3 regions of the Rhizobium sp. 01N447_2 genome follow, and region 2 is predicted to be linked to each of the others. Evidence: riboswitches for the same ligand, from Rfam matches in the RefSeq annotation. Region 2 holds a riboswitch; each other region holds the start of a gene.
What was found. A riboswitch is a leader RNA that binds a small molecule or an ion and turns the genes downstream of it on or off. The one in region 2 is predicted to bind FMN.
Positions count from the first base shown of each region.

Region 1: another riboswitch for FMN. It lies ahead of ribN (riboflavin transporter RibN); the one in region 2 lies ahead of ribB (3,4-dihydroxy-2-butanone-4-phosphate synthase).
Region 3: another riboswitch for FMN. It lies ahead of AC1ECN_RS22635 (6,7-dimethyl-8-ribityllumazine synthase); the one in region 2 lies ahead of ribB (3,4-dihydroxy-2-butanone-4-phosphate synthase).

Region 1 covers NZ_JBFTQY010000013.1:117,277-121,119, reverse strand. Annotated here, with positions in the region: gene AC1ECN_RS10805 (esterase-like activity of phytase family protein) at 1-1,318, opposite strand, end outside; gene ribN (riboflavin transporter RibN) at 1,402-2,310, opposite strand; FMN riboswitch at 2,500-2,655, opposite strand; gene hupB (DNA-binding protein HupB) at 2,778-3,053, opposite strand; gene lon (endopeptidase La) at 3,260-3,843, opposite strand, start outside.
Region 2 covers NZ_JBFTQY010000022.1:61,371-72,913, reverse strand. Annotated here, with positions in the region: gene AC1ECN_RS17685 (ATPase domain-containing protein) at 1-1,338, shown strand, start outside; gene AC1ECN_RS17680 (PAS domain-containing hybrid sensor histidine kinase/response regulator) at 1,313-3,472, shown strand; gene mobB (molybdopterin-guanine dinucleotide biosynthesis protein B) at 3,404-3,925, opposite strand; gene mobA (molybdenum cofactor guanylyltransferase MobA) at 3,922-4,551, opposite strand; gene AC1ECN_RS17665 (DMT family transporter) at 4,561-5,469, opposite strand; gene AC1ECN_RS17660 (SDR family oxidoreductase) at 5,798-6,565, shown strand; gene ribB (3,4-dihydroxy-2-butanone-4-phosphate synthase) at 6,652-7,287, opposite strand; FMN riboswitch at 7,414-7,564, opposite strand; gene AC1ECN_RS17650 (glucose 1-dehydrogenase) at 7,758-8,540, opposite strand; gene AC1ECN_RS17645 (beta/alpha barrel domain-containing protein) at 8,598-8,789, opposite strand; gene AC1ECN_RS17640 (SDR family oxidoreductase) at 8,818-9,606, opposite strand; gene AC1ECN_RS17635 (sugar ABC transporter ATP-binding protein) at 9,629-11,107, opposite strand; gene AC1ECN_RS17630 (substrate-binding domain-containing protein) at 11,136-11,543, opposite strand, start outside.
Region 3 covers NZ_JBFTQY010000036.1:31,713-40,332, reverse strand. Annotated here, with positions in the region: gene AC1ECN_RS22660 (CGNR zinc finger domain-containing protein) at 1-619, opposite strand, end outside; gene AC1ECN_RS22655 (alpha/beta fold hydrolase) at 790-1,482, shown strand; gene AC1ECN_RS22650 (TMEM175 family protein) at 1,518-2,117, shown strand; gene AC1ECN_RS22645 (alpha/beta fold hydrolase) at 2,164-3,009, shown strand; gene AC1ECN_RS22640 (SDR family oxidoreductase) at 3,074-3,844, shown strand; gene AC1ECN_RS22635 (6,7-dimethyl-8-ribityllumazine synthase) at 3,911-4,345, opposite strand; FMN riboswitch at 4,424-4,566, opposite strand; gene AC1ECN_RS22630 (SRPBCC family protein) at 4,828-5,274, shown strand; gene AC1ECN_RS22625 (GCG_CRPN prefix-to-repeats domain-containing protein) at 5,461-5,769, shown strand; gene AC1ECN_RS22620 (hypothetical protein) at 5,879-6,103, opposite strand; gene AC1ECN_RS22615 (adenylate/guanylate cyclase domain-containing protein) at 6,343-7,458, shown strand; gene AC1ECN_RS22610 (ArsR/SmtB family transcription factor) at 7,529-8,173, shown strand; gene AC1ECN_RS22605 (MFS transporter) at 8,170-8,620, shown strand, end outside.

The sequences.
Region 1 (3,843 bases), on a different contig from region 2:
TCTGCGGATAGGCCTTTTCGCCTTCCGAGCGCTCGTAGATCATCACATGCGAGCGCGCGCCGCCGTCCTTGCCGAGGTCGAGCTCGTTGGCGGTCGCAAAAAGATTACGCGCGGGAATGGCGATCGCGCCTTCCGGCGAAATGCCCGACGGCAAGAGCTGGATGAGTTCGGGATCGGCGCCGGTATCCTTGAAAACGCCGACGACCGAAGCACGCTCGGCGAGCAGGAAGAAATACTGATCGCCGCCGAACTTGGCGGCTTCGAGGCCTTCCGGCTCGACGCCCTTCGATCCCGAACGGCTTTCCGGATAGTGGCCGATATGGGCAACGGCGCGTTCGAAGGAGGCGCCTGATTCGTAGAGAAGTTTGCCCGTCTTGTCGAAGATGGTGAAACCACGCGAGCCGCCCTGGTAGTCGCCTTCATTGGCGACGACGAGGCGGTTGTCGTCCAGCCACTTCACGGCGTCGGGCTCGCGCAGCACGCCCTTGGCTTCGCCCGAGAATTTCAGGGCGCCGTCACGCTTGGTGTCGATGCCGGAAAGATCGACGCTGCCGGCGGAGAAATGCGTCTTCACGTCAGCCGTGTTGGCGTCGATGATGACGATCTCATTGTTCTCCTGCAGCGTGAGGGCAATCTCGTTCAGGCCGTTGAAGGCGACGAATTCCGGCTCCGGATCTTCAGGGGCGACGCCGGTAAGCCCGGTCAGCGCCACGTGCTTGATAGTGCCGCAATCGACGGTGCCGTTCTTGACCTGGAAGACGACGAGGTCGCCGGCCGGCATTTGCGGGATCTTGCCGTCATTGACGTCTTCGTCGCGCTCGTTTTCGATTGCGATGGCGCCGAGCGTCTTGTCCTTGTTGAGGGCGATCGAATCCGGCTGGCCGCCGAGATCGCAGCTGTTCTCGGTCTTCTTGGTCGCCACGTCGACGATCGCGAGACGGCCCGAGGGCTTCGCCTTGCTTTCGGAGGTGTTGACAGCAACGAGCGCCTTGCCGGCGCTGGAGGTGACCGATGTCGGCTCGCCGTCCATCATCACCGCGCCGCCGGCCTTCGGTGCCTTGGCATCGGTAATATCGATGAAGCCGATCGCGCCGAGCGGGCTGTCGCTATAGATCAGCGTGTTGCCGTCGTCGGTCGCGGTGATGATTTCGGCGGAGCTCACCGACAGCTTGTCCTTGTCAGCCGGCGGGTTCTCTGCGACCGGGAAGGAAGCGATGCGGTTGAAAACCGGTTCGGCCGCGGCCGGAAAAGCAACGGATGCGAGAAGCACGACAGCGAGCACTGCCTTGCGCGATGAAATTGTCATGAAATCCCCCATGTGTCGAACATTCGAAACAGGAGTTTTCTGCGCGCGCGGCATGACAGAGGCATGACAGATGCGGCATTTTGCACCTGATCACGTCAGGCTGGTTTGCGCTCCCGGCGCATCTCGTTTCGCATGATGAACAGCGAAGCAGACAGGATGAGAGCCGCTCCCAGCCAGAGATAACCCGCCGGCGCATAACCGAAGAACAGCCAACCCGCCAGTACGTTCAACGGCAGCTTCAGATCGTCGAACGGCTGGACATAGGCGGCATCAGCGGCTGCATAGGCGAGCGTCAGGAAATACTGCGCTGCGGCAGTCAGCAGCCCCGCCAGCAGGAACAGGGCAAGGGTTGCGCCCGTCGGCACTGCAAAGCCTGCCGCAAGCGCCAGCCCGCCATTTATCGGCGTCAGCAGAACGAGCAGCCAGACGGTGATCGTCTCCGGTCGTTCGATACCCGTCAGGCTCTTGGTGATCAGCGACGAGGCGCCCCACAGCAGCGCCGAAAGCACAGGCAAGAGAGCCGCCCAGCCAAAACCATCAGACCATGGCTGCAGGATGATCATCGCTCCGGTGAAACCCGCAGCCGTCGCAGCCCAGCGGGCCGGGCCGACGCGCTCACCCAGGAAAAGCCGGGCGCCCAGAATGATGAAGAAGGGCGAGGTCATCACCAGTGCGATCGCCTGCCAGATCGGCACCGCGGCAAGGCCCGCGACCCAAGCTTCGACGCCGAGCGCGGCAAGCGCGACGCGCACGAGGTGACGCCAGGGATAGTCCGTGCGCATCGCCGCAAGGCCGAGCCTCTTAAGGAACGGCAGCGAAAACAGGAAGGCGAAGCCATATTGCCAGAAAGCTGCCGACGCCGAGGGAAAGGCAAGCTTCATCGTCAGCCATTGGGTGACGACGTTGAGAAGCGAAAAGGCAATGCCGGCAAGCACCATCCAGAGGGCGCCGACAACGGCGCGGGACGGCGAGACTGCAAGGGAAGTCTGATTCATGTCTTTCATCCAAACTACAGCGCCGCGCGTCTTTTCAGACGCGCAAAGGACGCTGTAGCACTTTAAATCGCTGCATAATTTTATCCTTAAATCGATTCCGATTTAAGGATAAAATTATGCAGTGGGACCAACATAAATCAGGACGCATGAACCCCGACGAAGCGGCACAGGGCAACCCCTGCCCTTCGCACGGCCGACGCTCATTCTCTTCCATCCGGACTTTAACCGTCGGCTCCGGAATCGCACCGGATCTGCTGAGCCTTCCCCCGCTTGGACACGAGGAAAGGCGCTCGCGGGCTCGAGCCGAAACCCTTACCCGCCGGTGGGGAGTTTCACCCCGCCCTGAGAACAGAAACGTCGTAGATCAAAGCCCGGACGACAGCAAGGCTCGCCAAAGCAAAAGGGGTCCGGCAAAGCCGAACCCCTCTTAAATCCTGCACAACCGGTCTCGTTTCCGGCCGACGGATAATATCAGATCAGCCGTTGACGGCGTCCTTCAGGCCCTTGCCGGGCGTGAATTTCGGCACGTTGCGAGCCGGAATGTCGACTTCAGCGCCCGTCGACGGGTTACGGCCCTTCGTTGCGGCACGATGAGAAACGGTGAAGCTGCCGAAACCCGCGAGGCGAATGTCGCCCTTGTTCTTGAGTTCAGCCTGGACAACGTCGAAAACCGCGTCAACAGCGGAAGCCGCGTCAGACTTCGTCAGTCCTGCCTTTTCGGCTACTGCGGACACGAGTTCATTCTTGTTCATGTTTCCACCCCTTTCTAAATGGTATGAAACGACTCAAAAGTAAGCTAGGCGCAGAATAGGTTTCATCAGGCCCGCCGAAAACCCAAAAGCCCTGCAAATCAAGGAAAAGCAAGCGTCTACATGACGTTTTCACAAAAAAGGCTGGCGTTTCCGCCAGCCTTTTTCCGTGTTTTGCCCCAATTGGGCATAAATGTGGCAAAGGCCACTCAATGCGCTATGGTTGCGCCTGTCTCATCGAGGCCTTCGACCGATGTGATGACCGGCGTTTCCACCGTGCCGTCCCATTCGATCGGCTCCGGCCGCCGGATCAGTGCGTGCTTGATCACCTCGCCCATGCGGGATACCGGGATGATCTCCATGTTGTTCTTCACGTTATCAGGAATCTCCGCCAGGTCCTTGGCGTTTTCCTCCGGAATCAGCACCTTCTTGATGCCGCCGCGAAGCGCTGCGAGCAGCTTTTCCTTGAGACCGCCGATCGGCAGCACACGGCCGCGAAGGGTGATTTCACCGGTCATGGCCACATGCCTGTCCACCGGAATGCCGGTCATGATCGAGACGATCGCGGTTGCCATGGCGACGCCGGCCGAGGGGCCATCCTTCGGCGTCGCGCCTTCCGGCACGTGCACGTGGATGTCGCTCTTGTCGAAGCGCGGCGGCTCGATGCCGAAATCGACGGCGCGCGAGCGGACATAGGAGGCCGCTGCCGAGATCGATTCCTTCATGACTTCCTTCAGATTGCCGGTGACCGTCATGCGGCCCTTGCCCGGCATCATCACGCCTTCGATGGTCA
Region 2 (11,543 bases):
GGGCTCTACATCACCCTTTCGGAAACCGAGAGCGAACTCCGGGCCGGTGCCGCATCGCATGGCATGGTGATCGATGGCAATATCGAGATCTTCGAGGTCGTGCCTCCGGAAAGCCTGCTGGATGCCGACCAGCAGCAAAGCCTGCTTTATTCGTCGGATCTTGAACTCGGAGAGACGACAAAGGAAATCTTTGCCGCTTTCGAGCGGATCAAGCCACGTCGCGTGGTTCTCGACAGCCTGTCGGAGATAAGGCTGCTCGCGCAGAGCTCGTTGCGCTACCGCCGGCAGATTCTTGCGCTCAAACATTATTTTGCCCGACAAGGCGCGACAGTCCTTCTGCTCGATGATCTGACCTCCGACGTGCTCGACAAGACGGTGCACAGCGTCGTACACGGCGTCATCCATCTCGAAGAGATGGCGCCGAACTACGGCTCCGAACGCCGACGTCTAAGGGTCATAAAATATCGCGGTCAGGCCTTCCGCGGCGGTTATCACGATTTCATCATCCAGACTGGCGGCGTTATCGTCTTTCCGCGGCTCGTCGCCGCCGAACACAGGTCGAGCTACACCCGCGATCAGATTTCCTGCAATATTGCGGAACTGGACCTTCTTCTGGGAGGTGGCCTCGAGCGAGGTTCCAGCACGCTCATCCTTGGTCCTGCCGGCACCGGCAAAAGCACGTTCTCGTTTCAATTCCTGGTGGCTGCGGTCGCGCGCGGCGAGAAAGTGGCGGCCTTCATTTTTGACGAGGAGCTGGGCCTGCTCTTCACGCGGCTGAAGGCGCTCGGAATAGATCTCGAAGCCATGCGGGACGCCGGTCATATCCACATCGAACAGCTCGATGCCGCCGAACTGTCGCCGGGCGAATTCGCCCACCGTGTGCGCAGCTGCGTCGACAAGTCGGATGCGAAAACCGTCATCATCGACAGTATCAACGGTTATCAAGCTTCGATGCCGGATGAGAATTCGCTGATCCTTCATATGCATGAGCTGCTGCAATATTTGAACAGGCAAGGCGCCAACACCTTTCTTACCGTTGCCCAGCACGGGTTGGTTGGTGACATGAAGGCGCCTGTCGACGTTACCTATCTCGCCGATACCGTCATTCTGCTGCGTTACTTCGAGGCGGCGGGAAAGGTGCGGCGAGCAGTCTCGGTGATCAAGAAGAGAACCGGCTTTCACGAGGATACCATCCGGGAGTATCGCATAGACGCTTCCGGCTTGAGGTTCGGCGATCCTCTCGTCGGGTTCCAGGGCGTGCTTCGCGGCGTTCCAGAATTTGTCACGACCTCAACGCCGCTCCTCGCGACCGATGGCGGGGATAGCGGCAATTCCTAATTCCGGCAAACCGAAAGCATTGATCTACACCCCCGTCGGTCGCGATGCCTGGGTGGCGAGATCGTTGGTCGATGAGGCCGGATTGGCATCGATTGCTGCCACTGACCTGTCTATGTTCGCGTCATCGCTCAGCGATGACATCGCGCTTGGCGTCTTGACGGAAGAGGCCGTTCGCTCGAGCGATCTCAAGCCGATTGCCGCCTGGGTTTCGGCCCAGCCGAGCTGGTCGGATCTTCCCTTCATCGTACTCACCACACGTGGCGGCGGGCCTGAACGAAATCCGGCCGCTGCAAGGCTTTCCGAGGTTCTTGGTAACGTCACCTTCCTGGAAAGGCCATTCCATGCGACCTCCTTCATCAGCGTTGCCCGGACCGCATTAAAGGGACGCCTGCGCCAATACGAAGCGCAAGCCAGGCTTGAAGCTCTGGGCGAGGGAGAGCGACGGTTGCAGACGGCGCTCGCCGCCGGTCGTCTCGGGGCGTGGGAGCTGGAGCTGTCCTCGATGGCCTTGTCGGCCTCGGCGACCTGCAAGGCAATCTTCGGTCGAGGGCCGGATGACGATGTCACGCGCGACGATCTGATCGCAAGCATCCACCCCGACGACCGGGATCTTGTGCTGGCACGCCTGCGCCAGACGATCGATACCGGACGCGACTATTCCATCGAGCACAGGACGATCTGGCCGGATGGATCGCTGCATTGGACCGAGGTCCACGCGCAGCTTTATTCCGACAGATATGGTTCCGCGAGGAAACTCGTCGGCGTCTGCTCTGATACCACCGTCCGAAAGACCATCGAGGAAAATCTGAGGCGGCTCAATGAAACCCTCGAAGAACGTGTGAGGGAACGGACCAAAGAGGTCAACGCCGCTCACCAGACCCTGCTCGAGGAAGTCGCCCAGCGCGAAAGAGCCGAGGAGCAGCTTCGCCAATCGCAAAAGATGGAGGCGATCGGCCAACTGACCGGCGGCGTCGCCCACGATTTCAATAATCTGCTTATGGTCGTTCTCGGAAATCTGGAGTTGCTCGGCAAGCACGTTGGCGGAGATGCCAAGGCGACGCGTCTGGTCGACGGGGCGATTCAGGGCGCGCGGCGTGGAGCGGCGCTGACGCAGCGGCTGCTGGCTTTTGCCAGACAGCAGGATCTGCAGGTCAAGCCCGTCGATCTGGCCGCGCTGGTCTCCGGCATGAACGACCTGCTGCGGCGCTCGGTCGGATCCTCGATCAGCATAAAAACCACCCTGCCGGCGACGCTGCCTCCGGCGCTGGTCGACGCGAACCAGCTCGAATTGGCGCTGCTCAACCTTGCGGTCAATGCCCGCGATGCGATGCCGGATGGCGGGACGCTGTCCATATCGCTGCGCGAGGAGCAGGTTGCTGGCGATGCCGCTCTCGGCAAAGGGGCCTATCTGGTGTTGGCGGTGGCTGACGGCGGCACCGGCATGGATGCGGAGACGCTGAAGAAGGCAGTCGATCCGTTTTTCTCGACCAAGGAACTCGGAAAGGGAACGGGTCTGGGCTTATCGATGATCCACGGACTTGCGGTTCAGCTCAATGGCGCACTCCGTATGACGAGCGAGCTTGGGGTCGGAACGACCGCCGAACTGTGGCTTCCGGCGACCGAACGGCGCCCCGAGCGGCCGGCCGAGGCGGAGCTGCCGGTCCCACAAGCTGCATCCAGACTGAAGATCCTGCTCGTCGATGACGATGCCTTGATTGCGATGAGTTCGGTCGACATGCTTGAAGATCTCGGCCACGAGGTGGTCGAGGCAAATTCCGGCTCGCAGGCGCTGGAATTGATCAGCGGTCAGCATTTCGACCTTGTCATCACCGACTATTCGATGCCTGGTATGACCGGCGCACAGCTTGCCCAGGCTGCGCGGAACATTCATCCGGCGTTGCCGATCGTGCTGGCGACAGGTTACGCCGATCTTCCTGCCGGCACTGATATCGATCTTCCGAGATTGGGAAAGCCCTATAATCAGGCTCAGCTTGCCAAGGAGATCGCCAAGGCGATGGCACGCGAAACGGTTCCGCTTCTCCGATCCGGCAGTGGGGCAGGTGGCTTAGGGCTTAGCCCTTCCAAGACCGACGATGTCCGCGATGAAATCGGCGATGGCGCCTGTGTCGTCTAGATCGAAGACCGGCAGGGCCGTATCCGTGACTGCGTGATCGGCGGCGATGGCGCAGATATGGGGATCGCTTGGCGCCAACGGTTCACGATTGGCGGCCTCCAGGCGGCGGGCCTCGATCTTCGGGATCGGTTCGCGCTTATAGCCTTCGATCAGCACGAGGTCGCAGGGGGCGAGGCGGGCGAGGATCTCCTCGAACTCGGGCTCGGGTGCGCCGCGCAGCTCGTGCATGATGGCGTAGCGGGTGCCGGAGACGATGGTGACCTCATGGGCGCCGGCCTGGCGGTGGCGGTAGCTGTCGGCCCCGACCTTGTCTATGTCGAAATCATGATGGGCGTGCTTGATCGTCGAGATCTTGTAGCCACGGCGGGTGAACTCCGTCACCAGCTGGACGGCGAGGCCCGTCTTGCCCGAGTTCTTCCAGCCGGCGATGCCGAAGATTTTCGGTACGGTCATGCGCGAAGGGCCTCCAGCCAGCGTTCCGCCTCGACAAGATCATCAGGCGTGTTGATGTTGAAGAAGGGGTCGAGCAGGCTGGCGCGGGTCGGATGCAGCGGGAACGCCACTTCCGTAACGTCATGCCGTAACAGGAAGTCGCGCACGCGACGCTTCTCGTCGATGGCGATCCAGGCTTCGAGGTCGGCGGCCAACGTCACCGGCCAAAGCCCGAAGACGGGATGGCTGCGGCCCTCGGAGGCGGCAATGGCGATTTGCGAAGGGTGGTCGACCGCTGCGGCCAGCCTGGCGACCAGATCGGCCGGGAAGAACGGGCAATCGACCGAGACGGTGACGACATGGGTGATCGAGGGAAGGCCGGCGGCATAGACCATCGCCGCATGGATTCCGGCCATCGGTCCGGCCTTGCCGGGAAAACGGTCGGGAACGACGGGCACGTCCTCGGCGGCGACATCGGCATTGACGGCAACGAGCAAGGCCTGCTGCGAGAGGCGGGTCAGCACATGGTGGAGCAGGCTCTCTGCCCCAAGCATCACGCCCGCTTTATCGCGGCCCATGCGCTGCGAACGGCCGCCGGCCAGCACGACGCCCGCTATATGAGATTTATCCAACGAGAATTCAGCCATCATCCTTACTCAAACCGGCGCGCGCGGCGCGGATTCCTGCGCGATTGGCGACACACGGCGCTTGGCCTCACGATAGAACGTATAGAGGCCGGAGGCGATGACGATCGCAGCCCCCACGAGCGTCCAGCTGTCAGGCACTTCGGCGAAGAAGATAAAGCCGAGCAGAGAGGAGAAGATCAGGCTGGTATAGCGGAACGGCGCGACGAAGGAGATTTCGCCGGTGCGCATGGCGAGGATGACCGACTGGTAGCCGACGAGCACCAGCACCGATGCGAGCACGAGATGCCCAAGCGCGTTAGCGCTGACCGGCTGCCAGCCGCCGAGCACCGGGATGAGCAGGGCGCCGAAAAAGGAGGCTGATATGGCGGTGATGACGGTTATCATCAGCGAAGGAATCTCCGGACTGATGCTCCGGGTGGCGAGATCGCGGCCGGCCGTTGTCAGCACCGCGGCGACGCAGAGCAGGGCGGCGGGGGTGAATCCATCAGGGCCGGGACGGATGATGATCATCACGCCGAAGAGGCCGACGAGGATCGCCGACCAGCGCCGCCAGCCGACCGGCTCGTCGAAGAAGAGCGCAGCCCCGAAGGTGACGACCAGCGGCAGCGACTGCAGGATCGCCGAGGCATTGGCGATCGGCATCATGCCGAGCGCGGTGATATAGGTGACGGCGGAGAGCGTCTCGCAGAAGATCCTGAAGATGATCATCGGCTGGAGCATGATACGCCAGGAGCGCAGCGCACCCATTTTCCAGGCGATCAGATAGACGAGCAGGCTGGTGAAGAGGCCGCGCAGGAACATGATTTCGCCGGCGTTCATATAGGCGATCACCGATTTGGACAGAGCGTCGCTCGCGGAAAAGCCGGCCATCGCCATGCTCATATAAATGGCGCCCTCAGTATTGCGTGACCGCGGCATGAAGAGATTCCCGTTACCTGTGCGCCTCTTTTAGTCGCGAAGATGCATGAAGGGAATCGGATGAATGTCACACCCGACATAAATCGATGATGCGATGCACAATGGCGCTGATGTCAATGCAGGGGTGTGGGTGGAAGTTCCGACAAATCCCCGTTTTATAAAGTTAATTCCGATATTTCCGACGCCGCAATCAAGGCGTCGATGAGGACGCGCCGTCGCGCCGCCGGTTCGGCCATAGGCGTTTTTCTCTTCCTGCGCGGGAAACGGGTGGCTGCATCGCCTGATGTTTGAGCATCTCAGATCTCGCAACAACCCAGGAGAGATCGATATGACACTTCTCAACGACAAGATCGCAATCATCACCGGCGCAAGCTCCGGCATCGGCCGGGCGGCGGCGAAACTCTTTGCGCGGGAAGGCGCCAAGCTCGTGGTCACCGGTCGGCGGCAGAACGCGCTCGATGCCGTCGTCGCGGAGATCGAGGCAGAGGGTGGTCAGGCCGTCGCCATATCAGGCGATGTCAAGGACGAGGCTCTGCAGGCAAGGCTCGTCGAGACGGCAGTTTCGCGTTTCGGCCGGCTCGACATCGCCTTCAACAATGCCGGCATCCTTGGTGAGATGGGGCCGGTCGCCGGGCTGTCGGTGGAGGGCTGGCGCGAGACGATCGAGACCAATCTCACCGCCGCCTTCCTCGGCGCCAAGCACCAGTCGGCGGCGATGGGAAAAGGTGGCGGGTCGCTGATCTTCACCTCGACTTTCGTCGGCCACACCGTCGGCATGCCTGGCATGGCCGCCTATGCGGCGAGCAAGGCGGGGCTGATCGGCTTCGTGCAAGTGCTCGCCGCTGAACTCGGAGCGCAGAAGATCCGCGTCAACGCACTGCTTCCCGGCGGCACCGACACACCCGCCAGCATCACCAACGCGCCTGATGCCACGCCGGAACTGCTCGCCTTCGTGGAGGGATTGCATGCGCTGAAACGCATGGCACAACCCGAAGAGATCGCCAATGCGGCGCTTTTCCTCGCCTCCGACATGTCGAGCTTCGTGACCGGCACGGCGATGCTGGCGGATGGTGGGGTTTCGATCAGCCGGACATAAGGCGGGCAAGGGAAGGTGCCGTCAGGGTTATCGCTGCGGCACGTTGTTTGTTGCGGCGGGCTATGCCGCCGCAACAAAGGCATCGATCAGGCGACTTCGCGTATGTCTCTTGCCGTCTGGCGTTCGAGATAGGCGACCAGATCCTCGATGGTGACGAGGGGGAGGTTGTGGCGCTCAGCAAAGAGCGTGAGTTCGGGGAGGCGGGACATGGTTCCGTCGTCGTTGGCGACTTCGCAGATGACGCCGGCCGGGGTCTTTCCGGCGAGGCGGGCGAGATCGACGGCGGCTTCGGTGTGGCCGGGGCGGCCAAGCACGCCGCGGGGGTTGGCGCGGAGCGGAAAGATGTGGCCGGGGCGGGCGAATTCGGCAGGCTTTGCGCGATCGTCGACGAGGGCGCGGACGGTGGCGGCACGGTCCGCCGCAGAAATGCCCGTCGTCGTGCCCTTGAGATAATCGACCGAGACCGTGAAGGCAGTTTTGTGCGATTCCGTGTTGTTGGGCACCATCAGCGGGATATCGAGCGCATCGAGACGCTCGCCTTCCATGGCAATGCAAACGAGCCCGCGGGCGTGGTTCATCATGAAGGCGATTGTTTCCGGGGTGACGGCATCGGCCGCGACCACGATATCGCCTTCGTTTTCCCGGTTCTGGTCGTCGACGACGACGACCATCTTGCCGCTGGCAATGGCTGATATGGCATCTTCAATTCTTGCGATAGTCATGCTGTCTGGCCTTTCAAGGGTTATGTCAGCGGACTGACATGGTCTGCTCGGCTCAATCCGTGAGCGAGCCTTCTGCCCTTGGGCGAACAAACGTCAGCCGACTCCAGGATGGAGTGCGACTGCCCGTGTTGTCCTCTTCCATCCGGACTATACCGTCGGCTCCGGCATCTCACCGGATCTGCTGACCTTCCGACAGGAGGTGCCGGAAGCGCTCGCGGGCTCCAGGATTGCTCCTGATACCGCCGGTGGGGAATTACACCCCGCCCTGAGAACATTTCAAAGATAGGATCAAAAACAGGCGGATGGCAAGGTCACTCGACCCGGCAAAAATGCAAAGCTGCCCTAACGCCGATGGACACACTGTTCACACGGAGGCGACGACCGGGTCGCCTTCCGTGCTTCGTTGGTGCTTTGATCCTTCCATGCATGTCGTTGTCCCAAAACCACTGCGCACTTTTGGGCGACATGCATCAGGACATGATCAGGCCGCCGTCGACATTGATGGTCTGGCCGGTGATATAGGCGGCGTCGTCGCTGGCGAGGAAGGTAACCAGGCCGGCGACATCCTCGCCGGAGCCGGCCCGTTTCATCGGGATGCCCTCGACCCATTCCTTCATCAACTCGCCGGGGGCGTAGTTGCCGAGCAGCTTGCCCCAGGCCTGGTCGTTATAGGCCCACATGTCGGTCTCGATGATGCCGGGGCAGAAGGCGTTGACGGTGATCTTCTCGGTCGCGACTTCCTTGGCCAGGCTCTGGGTGATGCCGACGACGCCCATTTTCGAGGCGGCATAATGCGGCGTGTAGATAAAGCCGTCACGGGCCTGGCCGGAAGCGGTGTTGATGATGCGGCCGCCGCGCTTGTGCTTGCGCATTCTCGATATCGCCTCCTGGGCGCAGAGGAAGACGCCCTTGGTGTTGACGGCCATGACCTTGTCCCACTCGTTTTCGGTCAGGTCCTCGACGCGGGCAATGGTGATGACGCCGGCGTTCTGGATCGAGACGTCGACCGAGCCGAATTCCTTCTCGGCGGCATCATAGAGGGCGGTGACGCTCGCCTTGTCGGTGACGTCGCCGATGAAGGAGATCGCCTTGCCGCCGTCGGCCCGGATCTGTTCGGCAACGCCGTGAACCAGTTCCTCGTTGGCCGAGACGACGAGATTGGCGCCTTCTTTCGCAAAGCGTCTGGCGATCGCCGCTCCGATGCCGCGGCTGCCACCGGTAATGACGACGGTCTTCTGCTCAAAGCGTTTCATGCTCTTTCCTTGTCCATCGATAAACAATAAATCTGGGTGCGACCTACCATGCGATCATTATTGGAGATCAACCGGTTGTCGCGAATTCAGGCAGTCTTGAGCGTCGATGACGACGCCCGAGCTCTCCGTCCGTTCGACAGCCCGTTCGATCGGCGTGAAGGGCGGGCAGACGGCGATATCGCACGCCGTCTTGCCCGTTAGTCCCTTCAGCGCCTCGATCTCAGCCAGGGAGGAAGCGAGATCGGTCACTTTCCAGCAGCGGCAATGAGCTTTCTCATCACCAGCAGCAGAAACCGCCGTCGACGAGAAGATCGACGCCGGTCACGAAACTTGCTGCATTCGACAGCAGAAACACCGCCGGACCAACCATCTCGTCGACCGCTGCCATGCGCTGCATCGGCGTCTGCTCTTCGAAGAGCTTGGTCTGGTGGACCATCTCCGGACGGGTGTTCATGGGCGTTGCCGTGTATCCGGGGGAGATGGTGTTGACGCGAATGCCGCGGTCGACCCATTCCATCGCCATGGACTTCGACATATGGATCACGCCCGCCTTGGAGGCGTTATAGTGCGCTTGGCTCAGCCCCCGGTTTACGATCACACCCGACATGGAAGCGATGTTGACGATGGAGCCGCGTCCATTCTTCAGCATGGCGCGAGCCTCTGCCTGGCAGGAAAGAAAGACGCCTTTCAGGTTGATATCCATCAACGTCTGATATTGGTCCTCCTCCATTTCTTCCGCTGCGTTCGCGTTAGCGATGCCTGCAGCGTTGACTGCAAGCGTCAGCGTGCCGAGATCGGCTTCGGTGCGTGCTACGGCATCTCCAAGGGAAGATTTGCTCGTGACATCCGCCGCGATCTGGATCGAGCGGCGGCCGGCGGCGCGAATATGTTCGGCCGTCTTGACCAGCCCGTCGTCGGTTCGGCGGTCGAGCAGCGCCACGTCGGCGCCGCATTGCGCAAGGCCGATGGCAATGCGCTGACCAATACCGCTGCCGGCTCCGGTAACGATGGCAACCTGGCCGCTGAGATCGAAAAGCTTCGGGGCGTTCAGAGTGATGTCGGACACCGCTCTTCCTTTCTCTGTCTGTTTAGATGGTGGCCAGCTCCATGACCGAAACGTCATTTGCCTGGTCACGATTGAGAATCCCCGCCTGCTTGCCTTGCGCAAGCACGAGAATGCGATTGGAGATTCCGAGAACTTCTTCGAGGTCCGAGCTTACGACGATGACCGCCACGCCCTGTTTGGCAAGATTGACGATGATGTCGTAGATGCCCGCTCGGGCACCGACGTCGATGCCTCTCGTCGGTTCGTCGAGCACGACGACCTTGGGATCGCGCATCAGCCACTTCGCGATCACGACCTTCTGCTGGTTGCCGCCGGACAGGTCCGAGGCGTGCTGTTCAGCACGGCCCTTTACGCCGAACTTGGCAACTGCCTTTTCCGCAAATGAGCGCTTGATGCGCGGCGTGATCCAACCACCGCCCAGTTTGTCAAGATTGGCATAGATAATGTTCTCGCTGATCCGGTGCCCGACGATCAGGCCCTGCTCCTTGCGGTCTTCCGGAACCATCACGATACCCTTGGCGATCGCGTCCGCCGGATCTCGCAGCCTCAGTTCCTCGCCTTCCAGCTTGATCGACCCAGCACTGATTGGATCTGCTCCCGAAATCGCACGCACCAGTTCGGTGCGGCCGGCGCCGACCAATCCGGCGATCCCCAGAATTTCCCCGGCCCGGACCTCGAAGGTAACGTCACGGAACGAGTTGTCCGGCGAGCTCAGCCCGGACACCTGGAGTACCGGACGATCTGTCGGAACCGGCAGGGTAGGGAACAAGCGGTCAAGCGGGCGCCCGACCATGCTCTCGACAATCGTTCGCACCGGGGTCGCGCTGTCTGAGAATTCTTGCACCCGCTCGCCGTCACGAAGAACGACGATCCGGTCGGTTATTCGCTTGATCTCTTCCATACGGTGGGAAATGTAGACGATGCCGACGCCTTCTGACCGAAGCTTGCGAACCTGTTCGAAGAGAGCTTCCGTCTCCGCGCCGCCAAGGGCGGCTGTCGGCTCATCGAGGATCAGGAGCTTTGCGTTGAGAGCCAGCGCCTTGGCGATCTCGATAAGTTGCTGATTTGCCGTGGAAAGGCCGGCGACCGTCCGCGTTGCGGGGATGTGAAGGTTCAAGCGAGCGAGCTGGTCCTGGGCCCGGCGAACCATCTGGGCGCGGTCGACGACGCCGTTCTTCATCGGCCAGCGTCCGATGAAGACGTTTTCCGCGATCGACAGCTGCGGCAGAAGCTGCAGCTCCTGATGGATCAGCACAACGCCCTTGTCGATCGCTTCCCTTGGGGTGGCCGGGGCATAAGGCTGCCCCAGCCATGTCATTGATCCTTCGGACGGCATGCGTGACCCGGCGATGATGCCCGATAGCGTTGACTTGCCCGCTCCGTTTTCACCGAGAAGTGCAACCACTTCGCCCGGATAGACGTCCAAGCTGACATTCTTCAGAACCTGGAGCGGCCCATACCATTTGGATATGCCCCTCAGGGAAAGAACTGGATCAGTCACGGCACACCTCCTCAAGACCTCGACTTCATTATGGATGGTTGGCGATGAAGCCTGCGACGTTTTCCTTGGTTGTCAGCGTGGCATCCAGGAGTTGGACCGGCGGCACCTTTTCCCCGGCAACAAGTTTGGCGGCGTTTTCAACCGCGTCGCGGCCCATCTTCTGCGTCTGCTGGGTCGCCGTTACGTTGAAGACGCCCTTGCTGAGTGCTTCGAGAGCCGCGGTGTCACCATCGAAGCCGCCAACCACGATCTTCTGCGACGGATTGGCGACCTTGATCGCCTGCGCGGCGCCAAGGGCAAGGCCGTCGGCCTGGGCGAACACGATCGAAACGTCAGGATTTGCCTGCAGCATATTCTGCATGATCTGGAAACCTTCGTCCTGGCTCCAGATGTTCGAGAACTGTTCGGCGACAACCTTGACGTCCGGATATGCCTT
Region 3 (8,620 bases), on a different contig from region 2:
GATCCGCCTTCAGCCGATGCCTGTGGGCTGCCTGCTTTGCCCGGTTGCCGCACATGGCCATGCTGCACCAGCGCCGCCGGTGGCCACGGGTGTGGTCGGCAAAAAGCAACGTGCAGACCGGTCCCTCGCAGGCCTTCACGGTAGAGAAATCCTCCGTGCAGACGAATTGCGCCAGCGCTTCGCCGACCGGCAGCAGCAGCGCATCGGGCGAGCGCCATTTGCGCATCGGCTGAAGCTCCAGTGTGGCGTGGCCGTCGGCGTGCCCAGTGACGATGCGGCTGAAGCCCTCGTTGCGTTCGAGCAGGCGGTTCAACGGCTCCAGCTCTTCCAGGGCATTTGCTGGAAGCGGGCGGCCCTTGTGGGCGCGGACGAAATCCCGGAACCACTCGCGCAGGTGCCTCGCCTGGTCGGCGACCTTATCGAGTTCGCCGGGCAGAGCCTGCGCCCTCATCGCCTCCAGCGTCTCGTGCGGGACGAGCCCTGCCTGCTCCAGCCAGCGCAGCAGTCCTTCGCCGTCGTCGATCCAGTCGATCGGCATGTCCACGGGTGTGGCGATCGAATTCAGAAAATCCAGTCCCAACGCGTCGCCGACGAAAATGGCAGGGGAGCGGTTGTCCATCATAACTCCTGTTCCGGCTGCCGCGATGTGCACCGCCGGCGATCTCTCGAAGACATCAATGGCATGTAACCTCTTAAATGGTTCTTGACAAGTTACGCGCTATGGAAGTAACCGTTATAAACACATTAAACAGGTTACCTGATCTCAGCCAGATGCAGAGGAGAAGGCCGATGTCCCCCAATGAAGTAAATGTTGTGCTCGTCCACGGCGCGTGGGCCGATGGTTCTAGCTGGTCGAAGATCATCCCGCCGCTCACCGCCGAAGGCGTGGCAGTGGTCGCAGCACCGCTGCCGCTGACCTCCTTCAGCGATGACGTTGCGGCACTCGAGCACACCTTGGAGCGGGTGGCGGGGCCGGTGGTTCTCGTCGGCCATGCCTATGCCGGCGCGGTGATCGCGGCGACGAAGGATGAGAAGGTCAAGGCGTTGGTCTACATCGCCGCGCTGGCGCCCGATGAGGGCGAGACGGTTGCCGATATCTTCTATCGCGGCGAGCCGCACCCGCAAGCGCCGAAACTTTCGCCCGATAGCCATGGCCTGATCTACCTGCCTGATGAGGCCTTTGGCAAAGCATTCGCCCCGAATGCCGGGGCCGATGAGCAGATAGTGCTTGCCGCCGTGCAGCGGCCGATCTCGCCGGCCTGCATCACCGTTCCCGTGCCGCGCCCGCTCTGGAAGGACCGCCCGACCTGGTTCCTGGTCGCCGAACAAGACCGGATGATCGTTGCCGACAATCAGCGCTTCATGGCCGAACGGATGGGCGCGCTTACGCGTTTCCACGCTGTCGACCACACGCCCGGTGTGACCGCGCCGGCCGCCGTGCTCGACATTGTCAGGGAGGCAGTCGCCGCGGCGGCGGCCTGATGTCAACCGTCAACATGGGATGAGGAGGAACTGAGATGCACGGAGAGAAGATGACGACGGAGCGGGTGAGCGCCTTTTCGGACGCCGTGCTCGCGGTGATCATCACCATCATGGTGCTGGAATTGAAGGCGCCCGAGGTTCCGGACATATCGGCGATGCTGTCGCTCTGGCCGATATTGGTCAGCTATGCGCTGAGCTACCTGTTCATCGCAATCATCTGGATCAACCATCACCATCTGCTGCGGCTGGTGCGCTTTGCGTCGACCCGGCTGATCTGGATCAACTTCGCGCACCTGTTCCTGGTGTCGCTGCTGCCGTTCACGACGGCCTGGATGGCGAGGACCGACCTCGCGCCAATGCCGGTCGCCATCTATGCCGCCGTCTTCGTGGTCGTCAATGCCGCCTATCTCTTGTTCGAGCGCGAGATATTCGCGCATGCCGAGGCGGACGCCATGCCCGAACCGGCCCGCCGCCTGGCGCGCCGGCGCACGCTGCTGGGTCTTGCGATCTTCGCCGTGGCGGGGTTCGTCGCCCCTTTCGTGCCGCTCTTCGGCTTCTTCCTGATCTGCTGCGCCCTCGTTCTCTATCTCCAGCCGGAGATCTTCAGCAGCCGCCTGCAACGGCAGGCGAAATAACCGAACATAATATCTCAAACAAGTTACCAACACAAAGGAGACTGTCATGTCCACCATCAAATACCGCACCGCCGACGTCGACGGCTTCAAGATATTCTATCGCGAAGCGGGTTCGCCGGATGCTCCGAAGCTGCTTTTGCTGCACGGCTTTCCGAGCGCCGGCCACATGTTCCGCGACCTGATTCCGCTGCTGGCCGACCGCTTCCACATCGTCGCGCCCGATCTTCCGGGCTTCGGACAATCCGACCTGCCGGCCCGGCCTGCCACCTTCGACGGGATCGCGGCCACGATCGACCGCTTCACCGAAATCGTCGGCTTCGATCGTTACGCCGTCTACGTGTTCGACTATGGCGCGCCGACGGGCTTCCGGCTGGCGGTGAAACATCCCGAGCGCATCACGGCGATCATCTCGCAGAACGGCAATGCCTATGTCGAAGGTCTCAGCGACGGCTGGAACCCGATCCAGGCCTATTGGGAGGACGCCTCCGAAGAGAACCGCAATGCGCTGAAAGCGATGCTCCAGCCGGAGGCGACGATCTGGCAATATACCCATGGCGTCGCCGATCCGACGGCGGTTTCGCCGGATGGTTATTCGCTCGACAATTTCTATCTGGCCCGGCCTGAAGTCGAGGATGTGCAACTCGATCTTTTCGGCGACTACAAGAGCAATGTCGCGCTCTATCCTGCCTTCCAGGCGTATTTCCGCACCCACAAGCCGCCGTTCCTGGCCGTGTGGGGTGAGAATGACCCGTTCTTCCTGCCGCCCGGTGCAGAGGCCTTCAAGCGCGATAATCCGGGCGCGGTCGTGCGCTTCCTCGACACGGGCCATTTTGCGCTGGAAACGCATGCTGCCGAGATCGCTGCCGAGATTCGGGATTTTCTGGCCCGCTGACGGCAACCCGGCGCCGCCCCGCCGGAATGGGCGGGCGGTGGCCGAAGCAGAGAGGAGAAACGACATGTCGAACTCAGTAGCGATCATCACCGGGGCCAGCCAGGGTATCGGCCAGGCGACGGCGCGGCGCCTCGCGCGCGATTTTTCGGCGCTGGTGCTGGTCGCCCGCAACCGCGCCAATCTTGAGGAGACCGCGCAGGCGGTGAGGGCGGCCGGCGCGCAAGCCCTCGTCATCGGCGCCGACCTTGCCGAGCCGCAAACGGCGCAGGCCGTGGTCGATCAGGCGCTTGGCGCCTTCGGCCGCATCGATGCGCTGCTCAACATCGCCGGCGGGGTGCCACAGATCGATCTTTTCGAGATGACCGATGCGCAGTGGGAAGACGGGCTGGCGTTAAAGCTGCACGGCGCGAGGCGCCTGACGATAGCGGCATGGCCGGCGCTGAAAGAGGCAAAGGGCTCCGTCGTCTTGATGTCGGGCAATTCGGCGGTGTTTCCGAAGGCGCCGTATGCGGCGGTCGGTACCATCAATGCTGCCATCGTCGCGCTCGCCAAGGCCTTTTCCGATCGCGGCATCACCGATGGCGTGCAGGTCAACAGCGTGCTGCCCGGTCCCGTCATGACCGGCCGGCGTCGTTCCTATCTCGATTACTGGGCGCCGCTGCATGGCGTGAGCGTGGAAGAGGCGACCGCGCATTTCCCCAAGCAGGCCGGCATCGCCCGCTACGGCGAACCGGAAGAAATCGCCGAACTGATGGCTTTCCTGGTATCGCCGGGCGCACGCTGGATGACCGGCTCGACGCTGCGCATGGATGGCGGCGAGGTGAAGTCGATCTGATGCGGTCGACGGCGGGAGTGCCCCGCCGTCTTCATCTCCTGCGTTCCTCTGTTCGTCGAACCGCTTTCACGCGGCGAGAGCGGCGCGGGTTTTGCCGATCGTCAGAGCCGCCTTTGCGGCCTCGCGCCCTTTCTCGACGAAATGTGCGCGGTAGATCTGCTGGTGATGCTCGGTTTCCTGATACTGATGCGGCGTCAGCGAAACCGACAGCACCGGCACGCCGGTATCCATGCCGGCGCGCATCAGCCCATCGACGACGGCCTGGGCGACGAATTCGTGCCGGTAGATTCCGCCGTCGACGACGAAGGCGGCGGCAACGACAGCAGCATAGCGCCCGCTTGCCGCAAGATCGCGTGACAGCAGCGGCATCTCGAATGCGCCGGGAACATCGAACACATCGACCTGCTCGGGCGGAATAAGCTGATGGAAGCCATCTAGGGCACGGTCGACGATATCGGCATGCCAGCTGGCTTTGATGAAGGCATAGCGGGTGAGTGTCATGGTAATCTCCTTTGGCGAACAGACACATCACCCAAGGCGATCACGAACGTCCCCGACAGCCGCAAGGGCGGCAGGAACGCGCGTTCTCTTTCATCCGGACTATGACCGTCGGCTCAGGCATCTCACCTGATCTGCTGACCCTTCCTGAGAAGGCGCTCGCGGGCTCGCAATCCAAATTGCATACCGCCGGTAGGGACTTGCACCCCGCCCTGAGAACGGCGCGAACAATAGGTGGAAGGTGACGGGCTGGCAATAGTCAGGAAGAGGCTTTCGTGACCGATGAAAGCGCCGATGCAGGATCAGGGCTCCCGACGCGGCGATTTTGCTTGTTCGTCGATCGCGACGGGCAAGCCCTCTTGTGGAGGATGGGCTTGCGCCTACATGCTTCCAGTGAGGACATTCACGTCAGAATAGCACGGCAAGACAGGATGCGCCGTCTCCACCGGAGACGGGCAGGGCCGTGGCAACCACGGGAGAGAGAGATGCAAGACCCCTTCGTCGTCCACCGCGAGGCGCATATCGCGGCGCCGCCGGCCGCGGTGTTCGCGCTGATGACCGACCCGGAAAAGATCCTGCGCTGGATGGGAACGGAGGCGCAGGTCGAGCCGCAGCCCGGTGGGCTCTATCTCGTCAACGTCACCGGCGCCCGCTTTGCGCGCGGCTCGTTTCGAGAAGTGGTTCCGGTTCATCGCCTTGCCTACAGCTTCGGCTGGGACGGCAGTGAGGTGGTGCCGCCGGGGTCGAGCCTGGTCGAGATCGACCTGATCGAGCAAGGAGATGGAACGCTGTTGCGGCTCACCCATAGCGGCCTGCCGAGCGCCGAGCAATGCGCCGGCCATGCGGAAGGCTGGGCGCATTACCTCGGGCGGTTGACCGAGGTCGCCGCCGGGCATGATCCGGGTCCCGACCCTTTTTACGGCAGGACATGAACAAATTTTGCCGGCAGCGGGGCGTCTGTGAAGCGCTTGCCGTTGCGACAACAACGGTCGGCGAGCGCCCAAGCCGGTCGTGCGGAAGCGCTTCTTTTGCTACCGCAAACATGAACGCGCAGTTCATCTCCAGTTCAATTTAGCGGTCCTAATCTGCGGACGGCTGGATTGAAAATGGAGTTCACGATGAAGGCACTTTCTATCGCGGCTGCCTTGCTTGCCGGCAGCCTCTCGATCGGTACCGCGGAGGCAATGCCGATGGGGACAATCAATGTCCAGAGCAATGTCACAAAGGTCGACTACGCCTGCGGTCGCGGCTGGCATCTGACGCGCTGGGGCGAATGCCGGCGAAACTGGAGACGCCCGCCGCCGGTAGCTTTCTACGGTGGTCCGCCCCGCTGGGGCTGGGAGCGGCGTCACCGGGATTGGGATGGTCCGCGCTGGCGCGATGAGAGGCGCTGGGATCGCGACCGGCGCTGGCGGGATGATGACTAAAGGTCTGGCTTAGATGTAGATGGACGAAGGCCGGAGCGATTTTCGCCCGGCCTTTTCTAATGCTTCGCCGACGCTGACAGCCAGCGTTCTCCCGATTCGCCCGAGAGGATCAGATCCTGCTGACGAGCCAGTGCTTGTCGTCGATCAATTCCTCGAGCTCGACGGGATCCTTGACGCCGAATTCGAACCATTCGACGAGTTCTTTCGCCTTGCGGCTACTCTCCTCCGCCGTCAGCTCGACCTGATATCTTTCGCACCATCGCCGAAGGATCGACGTCAGCAGCGTCATGTCATTCCCATCCAGCGGATCTTTCGGCCAGAAAATCGTGCCCATCGTACCCCTCAATCACACGATGACGAACGGCCCCATAATGGAATCAAAGCCGCGCAAGTTTAAAGTGTTTATTTTTTGTTTTCCACCGCGGCGAATGGTTTTCGACAGGGGAGTGGAACGTCCTTTTGGGGATGAAAGGTTGAGCCGGTGGAAACGTCCTCATGGACATTCGGAATGGCTGCTTGCGCTCACCCGGGGACATCCTTGCGGCCGCCCCGGTCAGCGTGCGATGTTAAGCCATGGATCTGCCATCTCCCCTTGCCTGGCTGGTTGATGAGGCCGGTGCCTCGCCCAGTCCCGAATGGTTTCTGGCCGAACTCGGGCGCCGGCTGCTGGCCGATGGCCTGCCGCTTTTGGGCGGCGCGCTGACGCTTTCGGTGCCGCATCCGATCATCGCGCGGCGCACCTGGCTGTGGCGGGCGGAGACTGGCGCTGTTATTGAGGCTTTGGCCTTTGCCGCCGCTCCGCGGAGCGAGGCCGGGCGCGAGTGGCTGGCCGGGCTCGGGCCGGTATGGGAAGACAGGATCGGGCCTTCACAGGACAATCGGTCGGACAGCCCGCTGCTCGGCTGGGCGAGGGTTGCCAGCGGGGAAGGGGCAGGTGCATTCGGCGCAGCCGAGGCCGGCCTGCTGCGCGAGGTCGCGCGTTTTGCTGCAGCGCCGCTCGCCGCTTTGGCGGCGCGCGAGGCGCGGGCAGCGCTGCTTGAAGCCTATCTCGGCCGCCGTAGCGCCGCGCGGGTGCAGGCCGGCGCGCTTGCCCGCGGCACCGGCGAGACCATCCGCGCGGCCCTTCTCTGTGCCGATCTGCGCGACTTCACCGCCCTCTCCGAGGTGACCGAACCTCACGTGATGATATCAGCACTGGACGCCTGGTTTGACCGCGTCGCTGGCGCCGTGCATGCCTTCGGCGGTGAGGTGTTGAAATTCATCGGCGACGGCGTGCTGGCGATCTTTCCGGTCACGGCTACGTCAGGCGAGGGCGACGCAGCCCGAGGGGATTGCGAGGCTTGCGAGGCCGCACTTCGGGCGGTCGCCGCCAGCCGTGCCGGCATGGCCCATCTCGATCAACTGCGCCAGGCGCAGGGACTGGCACCGCTGCCCTTCGGCGCAGCACTTCATTTCGGCGAAATCCTGTGGGGCAATATCGGCGCGGCCGACCGGTTGGATTTTACCGCCATCGGCCCCGCCGTCAATCTGGTCAGCCGGCTGGAAGGGCTCTGCAAGCCGCTCGGCCGAAGCGTGCTGATCTCGGGCGCGGTGGCAGCGAATACGGCGACGGCGCTGACGCCGCTCGGAGAGCACACATTGCGCGGCATCGCCGACCCTTGCGCTGTCTTTGCCCTGCCGACGGATTGAGCTGCGGGCAGGGATGAAGTTTTGCAAAGAAAAATTTGCAAAGATATGTTTGCAATAGTAGGCTTGCGGCATGAAAACACCGCGCCCGCAGCCTGCTCAATCCGTCACCGCACCCCGCACCATCAGCCGCGTGGTGCCCGATCCGACCGCGCTGAAGGCGCTGGCGCATCCAGTCCGGTTGCGCATGCTCGGCATGCTCAGGGTCGATGGACCCGCTACGGCGACGCAGCTGGCGGTGCGGCTCGGGTTGAACAGCGGCGCTACCAGCTATCACCTGCGCCAGCTTGCCCAATACGGCTTTATCGAGGAAGCACCGCATCCCTCGCGGCGCGATCGCTGGTGGCGCGCAAGCCACGAACTTACCTCGGTGCCGGCCAGCGAGGCTGAGGGCGAAGCGTTGGATCTCGATCTTGCCTTCAACCAGGCGGCACTCTCGCTGCAGGTCGGTCAGATGCAGCAGGCGCTGGAGGAATATACCGAGCTGCCGGCGGAATGGCGCAAGGCGAGCACGGCCAGCGACATCATCATCCCGATGACGGCGGAACAGGCCGAAGCCCTGACCAAGCGGCTGACCGATATCATTCTCGAAGCGATGCGGGTAGCTCCGCCTTTGGGGGAGCTGGCACCCCCGGATATGGTTCCCTTCTCGATCATGCTGCACGCCTTTCCCTACCCGGGCCGGCTCCCGCACTGCGATGGGGATGGTGGGCCATGAGAAGAGGTGGACCTTTCCTGGCGCTTGCCGCAGCCGAGACGCTTTCGCTTTCCGGCACGCGGCTGTCGACCATCGCCATTCCCTGGCTGGTGCTGAGCACGACGGGCAGCCCGGTTCTGACCGGGCTGACGGCTATGATGGAAATGCTGCCCTATGTCGCCGCCAAGGCGCTCAGTGGGCCGCTGATCGACCGCGTCGGCCCGAAGCGCATCGCCGTCGTCTGCGATACCGCCTCGGTGGCTGTGGTGGGGCTGGTGCCGCTGCTCGATCTCTTTGGCCTGCTTAATATGCCGCTGCTACTGCCTGTTGTCTTTGCCATGGGCGTGCTGCGCGGCCCTTCCGATGCCGCCAAACAGGCGATGGTGCCTGATATCGCCACGCTGGCGGCCATGCCGCTCGAACGGGTCACCGGCGTCGTCGGTGCTATCGAGCGGCTGGCCTCGACGG